4 regions of the Arthrobacter sp. P1_H7 genome follow, and region 4 is predicted to be linked to each of the others. Evidence: riboswitches for the same ligand, from Rfam matches in the RefSeq annotation. Region 4 holds a riboswitch; each other region holds the start of a gene.
What was found. Region 4 has a riboswitch for thiamine pyrophosphate ahead of AC1DXI_RS07625 (bifunctional hydroxymethylpyrimidine kinase/phosphomethylpyrimidine kinase). Riboswitches for the same ligand answer to the same signal wherever they lie in the genome.
Positions count from the first base shown of each region.

Region 1: linked by a shared signal. The riboswitch ahead of thiO (glycine oxidase ThiO) and the one ahead of AC1DXI_RS07625 (bifunctional hydroxymethylpyrimidine kinase/phosphomethylpyrimidine kinase) in region 4 are both predicted to bind thiamine pyrophosphate.
Region 2: linked by a shared signal. The riboswitch ahead of AC1DXI_RS11920 (ECF transporter S component) and the one ahead of AC1DXI_RS07625 (bifunctional hydroxymethylpyrimidine kinase/phosphomethylpyrimidine kinase) in region 4 are both predicted to bind thiamine pyrophosphate.
Region 3: linked by a shared signal. The riboswitch ahead of thiC (phosphomethylpyrimidine synthase ThiC) and the one ahead of AC1DXI_RS07625 (bifunctional hydroxymethylpyrimidine kinase/phosphomethylpyrimidine kinase) in region 4 are both predicted to bind thiamine pyrophosphate.

Region 1 covers NZ_JBFUCO010000017.1:3,121-5,309, forward strand. The annotation lists gene thiO (glycine oxidase ThiO) at 1-1,003, opposite strand, end outside; TPP riboswitch at 997-1,117, opposite strand; gene thiE (thiamine phosphate synthase) at 1,144-1,848, shown strand; gene AC1DXI_RS16570 (ferritin-like fold-containing protein) at 1,885-2,189, opposite strand, start outside.
Region 2 covers NZ_JBFUCO010000010.1:218,161-220,349, forward strand. The annotation lists gene AC1DXI_RS11915 (ABC transporter ATP-binding protein) at 1-170, opposite strand, end outside; gene AC1DXI_RS11920 (ECF transporter S component) at 199-846, opposite strand; TPP riboswitch at 913-1,056, opposite strand; gene AC1DXI_RS11925 (heme-degrading domain-containing protein) at 1,244-1,789, shown strand; gene AC1DXI_RS11930 (DUF4235 domain-containing protein) at 1,830-2,093, shown strand; gene mnhG (monovalent cation/H(+) antiporter subunit G) at 2,162-2,189, opposite strand, start outside.
Region 3 covers NZ_JBFUCO010000005.1:156,747-158,935, reverse strand. The annotation lists gene AC1DXI_RS07095 (amidohydrolase family protein) at 1-118, opposite strand, end outside; gene AC1DXI_RS07090 (GNAT family N-acetyltransferase) at 122-619, opposite strand; TPP riboswitch at 695-802, shown strand; gene thiC (phosphomethylpyrimidine synthase ThiC) at 798-2,189, shown strand, end outside.
Region 4 covers NZ_JBFUCO010000005.1:260,773-262,961, reverse strand. The annotation lists gene AC1DXI_RS07625 (bifunctional hydroxymethylpyrimidine kinase/phosphomethylpyrimidine kinase) at 1-1,112, opposite strand, end outside; TPP riboswitch at 1,095-1,192, opposite strand; gene AC1DXI_RS07620 (Rne/Rng family ribonuclease) at 1,341-2,189, opposite strand, start outside.

The DNA of each region.
Region 1 (2,189 bases), on a different contig from region 4:
GGTCCGAGGGTCCGTCCTCGCGCTGGGTGGCCCCGATCACCACGGTGCCGTCCTGGCGGGGGACGATGTACACCGGGACGCCGCGCACCATGCCCCGCACGGTGGCCGTGAGCAGCGGCTGCAGATGCGGGGGCACGCGAAGCCGGAGGATGTCGCCGTAGACGGGGCGCAGCGGCAGCGCCAGTCCTGCGGGCAGCTCCTCCAGCCCGGCGGCGCCGAGCCCGTTGGCGACCACGGTTTCCGCAGCCCGCACGGAACCGCCGCCGGCCAGCCGCGCACCCGCCACCTGTCCGTCCTGCCACAGCAGGCCTGCCGCGCGCTGGCGGACGAAGCTGCCGCCTGCCACACCGAGTACGCCGGCGAGCCGGGCGATCAGCAGGCGGGGGTCCACCTGGTGGTCGGCCGGGATGTCGAAGGCACACGAGATGCCGGGACTCAGCAGGGGCTCCCGGGTGCGTGCCTCGCGCACTGTCAGTGGTTCCACGCTGAGGCCGCTGGTCTGCTGGACTTCCCGCAAGTCCGCGAGCGCGCGCCGGTCCGCCGCGTCGGCCCCCACCGCCAGGGTCGGCGTCGTTAAGTAGCCGGTACCTGCCCGGGATTCCGTGCCGGCGGCACCGGCGTCGATCGCCGCAGCGAATCCTGGCCACAACCGGGAGGCCTCAAGCATCAGTTCCAGGAGCTGTTCCTCCTGGTAGTGCAGCTCACTCACGGGGGCCAGCATGCCGGCCGCGGCCCAGCTGGCTCCGCTGCCGGGAGCATCATCGATCAGGACCACGGAACGGCCCGCGCGGATGGCCTCGAACGCTATGCCATGGCCGATCACCCCGCCGCCGATCACGGCCACATCGGCACTGAGATCCCCCGCCTCGACTGCGTCGGCGGTGATGTAGTCGGCACTGGTATCCCCCGGGGCGACTCCCTCTGCGGTACCGGGCCCTGTGTCACAAATCCGGGCGGCGGCGTCATTTGCGGCTTCGGCTGCGCGGCCTGCTCGTGTGCCCATGAAAAATTCCTTCCCTACGCCGGTACTAGCCGGATCAGGTCAAGCGGTCGGCTCTGACGCCCTCTCAGCCGGGCAGCGGCGACATGGCTGCTGCGGGCTCCCGCGGTATGCGCCCAGTTTAGAGGAACTAGGCTGGTCCCATGAGCCAGGACCCCCTCCACACCACCGCCCGCCTCTATCTCTGCACCGACTCCCGCAGGGACCGCGGCGACTTCGAGGACTTCGTCGACGCCGCCTTCGCCGGCGGCGTGGACATCATCCAGTTGCGCGACAAGTCGCTCGAGGCCTCCGAGGAACTGGAACTGCTGGAGGTCCTGCACGCCGCAGCGCTGCGGCACGGGCGGTTGTGGGCCGTCAACGACCGGGCGGACATCGCCTCCTTGTCCGGGGCTCCGGTGTTCCATGTCGGCCAGAAGGACATTTCGCTCGACGCCGCCCGCGGCTTCCTCGGCAAGGATGCCGTGATCGGCCTGTCCACCCACAGCCCGAAGCAAGTGGACGCCGCCATTGCTGCCGCGCCCAGCCGCAAAGGGCTCGATTATTTCTGCGTGGGCCCCGTGTGGGCGACGCCCACCAAGCCCGGACGCGCCGCCGTCGGCCTCGACCTGGTGCGTTACGCCGCCCAGGCGGTCGGCGGGGCGGACTCGGAGGGAACCGGCAAGGTCGACGGCCGGGCCGAGAGCCTGCTGCCGTGGTTCGCGATCGGCGGGATCGACCTCAGCAACGTGGAGCAGGTAGTCAATGCCGGTGCCCGGCGGATCGTCGTGGTCCGGGCGATCACCGACGCCACCGATCCGGCCCACGCCGCAGGAGCCTTGCTGGCGGCGCTGGACGCCGCATCTTAGGCAGGTCCGCGGCCTGTAATGCCGGCCGGCACTGAACTATCCGGCGAGACCCAGCTCCGTCATCCGGTGCGCGTGGTTCGCTGCGAGCTCGGCCGCCAGGCCGTTGACCAGCGCCCGGGCGCCGGCGTCGTCCAGCCCCGATAGCCCGCCGAGGAACGCGTGCTCAGCGCTGACGCGCTGGGCGTGGTTCAGGACCTCCCCCAGCAGGCGCCTGGCCCACAACGCCAGGCGCGAAGCCAGCCGGGGGTCATCGGCCAGGGCCGCTTTGAGGCGCTCCTGCAGCACGGCCGTGGACTCCCCGGTGGAGCGGACCTGCCCGATCAGCTCCCGGGTCGCCGTGT
Region 2 (2,189 bases), on a different contig from region 4:
TGGAGCAACGTCGACTTGCCGGCGCCGGAGGGCCCCAGCAGGAGCACGCGCTCCCCCGGCCGGATGCCCAGGTCAAGGCCGCTGACCGCGGGCCGGGTCCGTCCGGCGTGCCGCCAGCCCCAGCCGCGGGCCGTGACAGCGGCCGGCCGGACGCCCGGTGAAGATCTCATGGTTCTCTGCAGGATTCCGCGACGGGGCTCAGGAGAAGACGGGCTCCGTGGCGGCCTTGCGGGAGGCAAAGGAGCCCAGCACTCCGGTCTTCGCCAGGCCGCGGGTGGCGAGCCAGGCCAGTCCGCCGGCAATCACTGCGCCGGAGATCGTGGTGAAGACGATGTAGGCGAGCTTGTCGCCGGCTTCGTAGGCGATGTTCCAGCCCCACGGCAGGAAGGAATCGTTCAGGCCGCAGAAGAGGCCCGCGCCGGCGCCGGCCAGCACGGAGACGGGCAGGTTGAACTTCTTGTAGAGGAAGGCCGCGAAGACCAGTTCGGCGCCGAGGCCCTGCAGGATGCCGGAAATCAGCACCGTGGTGCCGTACTGCGAGCCCATGATGAGTTCGCCCGTGGCCGCGACGGTCTCGCAGAAGAGCGCGGCGCCCGGCTTGCGGATGATGAGCATCCCCAGCACCGCCGGGATCATCCACCCGCCGGCGTAGAGTCCGCTCAGCGGCGGGTAGACCGCGTTGACCGGAGTCGAGATCAGGTTCGCGCCCTGGGACCAGGCCCAGAAAATGACGCCGCCGGCTACGGCGATCAACGCGGCCACCACAATGTCCACCACGCGCCAGCTGAAGTTGCGCCGGGCGGATGAACGGCTGGCGGAACCATGCTGTGCTGAAATATCTGTCATGTCGTCCTCCTGAGGAACAGGAGGGGAGGGTGCTCCGGCCGGACTCGGCTTCCGCCGCCCTCCGCGCACCCTGAGAACTCGACTCCCTTGCGCCGGTACTAACCGGATCAGGTTCGAGGGTCTGCGGCTGTCCGCACTCTCAGCGCCCACCAAAGGTTTCCCCGGATTTTGCCGGCGATGCCCGACGGCGGCGCTCCCCTGTCGTAATTGTTTTCGCCCTTGTGGGCTGGCTCAGTTTACACCCGGACGGCCGGGTTTTCAGTGGGGTGCCGTCACAATCGTGGACCGGACTGCGGCGGTCCCGGCGGCCGGGAAAACCATCTTGGTAGAGTCGTCGTGTCGGACACCCGGACCCGCCAGCGGGCGGCCTCATCACCCACCGGAAAGCTGGAATATTTTGTCGCACTCACCGGCCACACAAGGTCCCTCCGGGGAATACGATCCCGATTCGAGGGAGCCGCAGCCGCAGGGTTCCCTGGCGGCGCTCATCGGCCGCGTGCTGGCCGAGATGGAGGCGCTCCAGTTCGCGTCGTTCAGCAAGGATGACGCCCTGGACCTCGGGCTCCTCCTTGTCGAGCTGGGCAGGCAACGCTCGCTGCCCATCGCCGTCGACATCACCAAAGGCGAGCAGGTGCTCTTTCACGCCGCGCTGGACGGCGCCACACCGGACAACGAACGCTGGATCAACGCCAAGAAGCGCACCGCCATGCGGTACGAGGTCCCGTCCCTGCTGGTGGGCCTCCGGGCCCGCGCTGCAGGCGGAAGGATCGAGGACAACGCCTGGTGGGACCAGTCGGAGTTCGCCGCCCACGGCGGGGCGTTCCCCGTCTACGTGCGCGGCACGGGTGCCGTTGCCGTTGTCACCGTCTCCGGCCTGCCCCAGAAGACGGATCACGAACTGGTGGTCGAGGCCCTGCGGATGGTCCTCACCCCGGAACGCTAGGCTAGGGGAAAAACCGTTCCCGTCCCAAGGAGACCGAAGAATGAACATCCTCATCAAGCTGCTCGGCACCGGCGTCAGCCTCCTCGCCGGCTTTGCCGGCACCAAGCTCGTGGACACCATCTGGGAGAAGTCGACGGGCAACAAGCCGCCCAAGGGCCAGGAGGACGACGTCCCCACCACCCTGCGCTCGGCCCTGACCTTCGCGCTGATCTCCGCATCGGTCAGCGCCATCATCCAGGTGCTCGCCAACCGCGGCACCCAGCGCGCGATCACCCGCTTCGCGAAGACCCAGGACATCGTCTGACCGGACCCGACTAGCCGCTGTCCCGGCCGCTGCGGTCGAAGCGCTGGCCACGGCGCCGGCCAACGGGTTCAGCGGCCGGCTTCGTCGTCGTCCGCT
Region 3 (2,189 bases), 100 kb from region 4:
GCTCCGGCGCGGCCGCGGGCCGGTGGAAGGTCAACCGGCCCTCCACCGACCACAGCCCGTGGCCGATTTGGTCCGCCGCCGTGAGGATGGGCCCGCTGAACTCGATGATGCTGGTCATGGCCTAAAGCCTAATCCGCATGACAATCCGGGCCCAGATCATCGAGCCCCAGCTGCGCTTCGTGGATCTGCAGGGCAGCCAGCGCCGGCCCCGGCCGGGCGAATTCCTCGAACCCGCAGCTCGCGTAAAACGGGGCGTTGAACGGAACGGCTGGGAAGTGCAAAGCGTCATCCAGGGATAGCCGCGGTCCCGGGCAGCGTCGAGGGCCGCCTCCACCAGCGACCGTCCGATCCCCCGCCTGCCGAAGTCCGGCTGTACGGAGAGTTGCTCCAGATGGGCCTGGCCGCCGAGTGCGTCAACGCGGGCAAAGCCTACAGGCGGGGTTCCGGCGACCAGTATGAACAGCGGCTCGACCGGCGTCGTCAACTCCGGAGCCGGGAGCGCCCGGTTCCCCAGTTCCTTTATCAGGACGCCGTCTGCCACGGCCTCGATAGCCGTCAACGCCGGGAAATCTTCCGGCGCCGCCGTCCTGATGCGGGGCACGGCCTTGGGCGGGGTCACAGTGCCACGCTAACACCGCGGTCCTACCGTCCGCGTCACACTCGACGGCCGGCCGGAGGCGCATGGTAGCTTCGTCTACGACCACACGGGTGCCCCTGCAGGGGCTGAGATCGGGCTGACGCAGCCTGCGACCGTTGAACCTGTCCGGGTAATGCCGGCGAAGGAAGTGAGTATTTCCGTGAACACCCAACTGACACAGCACAGCCCTGTCCAAAACCAGCCTGCGGCCCCCACACAGTCGCTGAAGTCCCACTCGCTGGCCTTCACCACGGACCCGGACCACGGCATCCGCGTCCCGGTGACCGAAATCGCCCTGGAACCCTCGCCGGGCGGTGTCCGGAACCCGCCGTTCCGGGTGTACCGCACGGCCGGACCGGGCAGCGATCCGGTCCGCGGGCTGGAGCCGTTCCGCACGCCCTGGATTGAGGCCAGGGCGGACACCGAACCCTACGCCGGCCGGGAACGGGAGCTGCTCGACGACGGCAAGTCGGCGGTGCGCCGCGGTGCGGCGTCGGCCGAGTGGCGGGGCGGCCGGCCGGTGCCGCGCCGGGCCGTCGAGGGCAGGACCGTCACGCAGATGCGGTACGCCCGGGACGGTGTCATCACCCAGGAAATGCGGTTCGTCGCGCTGCGCGAGAACTGCGATGTGGAGCTGGTGCGCAGCGAGGTGGCCGCGGGCCGGGCGATCATTCCCAACAACGTCAACCACCCCGAATCCGAGCCGATGATCATCGGCAAGGCGTTCCTGGTGAAAATCAACGCCAATATCGGCAATTCCGCCGTGACCAGCTCCATCGCCGAGGAGGTCGACAAACTCCAGTGGGCCACGCAGTGGGGCGCGGACACCGTCATGGACCTCTCCACCGGGGACGACATCCACACCACGCGCGAGTGGATCATCCGCAACTCCCCCGTCCCCATCGGCACGGTCCCGATCTACCAGGCGCTGGAGAAGGTCAACGGCGAGGCGAACACCCTGACCTGGGAGATCTTCCGGGACACCGTGATCGAACAGTGCGAGCAGGGCGTGGACTACATGACCATCCACGCCGGGGTCCTGCTGCGGTATGTACCCCTGACGGCCAACCGGGTCACCGGCATCGTGTCCCGGGGCGGTTCCATCATGGCCGGCTGGTGCCTGGCGCACCATCGGGAGAACTTCCTGTACACCCACTTCGACGAGCTGTGCGAGATCTTCGCGCGGTACGACGTCGCCTTCTCCCTGGGCGACGGGCTGCGGCCGGGCGCGACGGCGGATGCCAACGACGCGGCACAGTTCGCCGAACTGGACACCCTGGCTGAGCTCACGCAGCGGGCCTGGGAATTCGATGTGCAGGTCATGGTGGAGGGCCCCGGGCACGTGCCCTTCCACCTCGTCCGGGAAAACGTGGAGCGCCAGCAGGAACTCTGCAAGGGCGCCCCGTTTTACACACTCGGGCCGCTGGTCACGGACATCGCACCGGGATATGACCACATCACCTCGGCGATCGGCGCCACCGAGATCGCCCGCTACGGCACCGCCATGCTCTGCTACGTCACGCCCAAGGAACACCTCGGACTGCCGAACAAG
Region 4 (2,189 bases):
GACCCGTCGGCCAGTCCGCGGACGAAGTCCAGGGCGTAGATGGCTTCAAGATCGCCCGCGGCTCCTGCGCGCAGGGCTGCGGCGAACTCCCCCGCTGCCGGAACGTGTCCGGCCGGGCGGCACTGCCCGTCGCGGAGTTGCTGCCCGTCCTGGAGTTGCTGCAGGTGGTGGAAGTGGTGGACCGGGCCGTTGCCGGTGCCGACGTCCAGGACCGAGGCTTCGCGGAGCGCGCCCAGCAGCCACGGCTTGACTTCCCGCAGCGCCGCTTCCCAGTCCCCCACCCGGGCCTGCACGGTGGCCATGGCCGAGGACAGGGAGCAGCCGGTGCCGTGGCTGTTGCGCGTCGCGATCCGCTCCCCCGGCACCACCACCGTTTCCTGGCCGAGCACGCCGCCGGTGTTGACCAGCGCATCCGGGCAGCCGTCCGCGGCGTCGTTGCCTGCGGCGGCGGCGTCGGAGTCCCCGGGCTCGCCGCCCTGGAGGTGGCCGCCCTTAACCAGGACGGTGGTGCCGGTCAGGGCGGCCAGCCGCTTGCCCTGCGCCAGGGCCTCGGCCCAGTCGGCCGCGACGGGTTCCTTGAGCAGGATGGCGAGTTCAGCGAGGTTGGGCGTGATGAGGTCCGCCAGCGGCAGGAGGGACTTCAGGGCGGCCTCGGCCGATTCCTGCAGGAGCCGGTCACCGCTGGTGGCGACCATCACCGGGTCCAGGACGACGACGGCGGGGCGCACCTTTTCCAGCCAGCTGCGGACGGCGTCGATCACGGCCGCGTCACCGAGCATGCCGATCTTGACCGCGTCGATGCCGATGTCGTCGCTGATGGCGTCCAGCTGCGCCGTGAGGAACGCTGCCGGGGGGACGTGGACGGCGCGCACGCCCTGGGTGTTCTGCGCTGTCAGGGCGGTGATGGCGGCCATGCCGTAGCCGCCGTTCGCCGCGATGCTCTTCAGGTCGGCCTGGATTCCGGCCCCGCCGGAGGGATCGGAGCCGGCGATGGCCAGCACGCGGGGAATGCGCGGCGGCGCCGGCAGAGGCTCGCTGTGCAGAAAATTGGCCGGCAGAAACTCGCCGGGCAGGAACTCGGACGGATTCGATCTCGCGGACAAGGCAGACATCCCTTCGCCGGTGCTAACCGGACAGGTTCAACGGGTCTGGATCTCAGCCGGCCCGATGCCCGGCACCCCGTGTCAGTGTTCCAGCCTAGCCGCTGCCACCCTGTGGCCCCGTTAACGCACGGGCGGGCCCGGGCCTGGGCGGACGTTTGTTACGCCCGCTTGGACCCGGACCCGCAGCCCGACCAGTCGAAAGGGTGACCGGTCGGGGACGTGGTCAGTCGCGGAGGACTACAGCTCCGACGCCGGCACGCCGACGCCGAGGATGATCGGCTCGTTGCCGGCCGGGACGGACGCAGGCCTGGCCGCAGCGGGAGCCTTGGCCTCGTGAACCGATCCGGCCGCGGCCGGCCGGGTTGCCTCGCGGTGTTCCACGGAGGTTTCGTTGGCCGCGCCCTGGGCGCGGCTTGCACTCCGGTTGCGGCGCCCGCGGCGGCCGCGCGTGGTGTCGGCTGTGCGTGACGCCGGCGCCTCCGCAACGCGCACGGCCGACGGCGCCTCGGGCGCCGTGGCTTCCGGGGCGGCAACAGCCGCTGCCTGGCCGGCCGTCAAGTCCTCGGCCTGCTTGCCGGCCTCGGCCTCGCCCAGGTTGGCGAAGGCCTCGGTCAGCAGGTCCAGGGTCAGGGCAGGTGACGGCGCGTCCTCGGCGTGCTCGACGAAGGGCAGGGCCACCTGCTCGCCGCCAAACGTCAGCACCGTTGCGGGGCGGCCGGCTGCCTCGTCGGCGGCTGCGAGCTGCGTGACGGCGTCGACGGCGGCCTGGCGGGCCCCGGCGTCGCTGGCTGCGGCTGCCTCCCCGTCGTGCAGGTGCGCGGCGTGCGCCGCGGCAGCGATGTTGGCCAGCGCGGCACGGGTGGCTTCGGCCTTGGCGTGGCGTTCGGCCTCGGTGGGCTCGGCGTGGGCGGGTGCGGGTGCGGCCGGCGCGGTCTCCGCGCCCTGGCCTCCCCTGCCGCGGCGACGGCTCTTGCGTTCCGTGCGGGCAGCAGGCTGCGCCTCGGTGCGCGGCACGTAGTGCTCCGCGGCGACCGTGTTGGCGCGGCGGTGTTCCACCGGCTCGTCGTGGGTGACGATGCCGCGGCC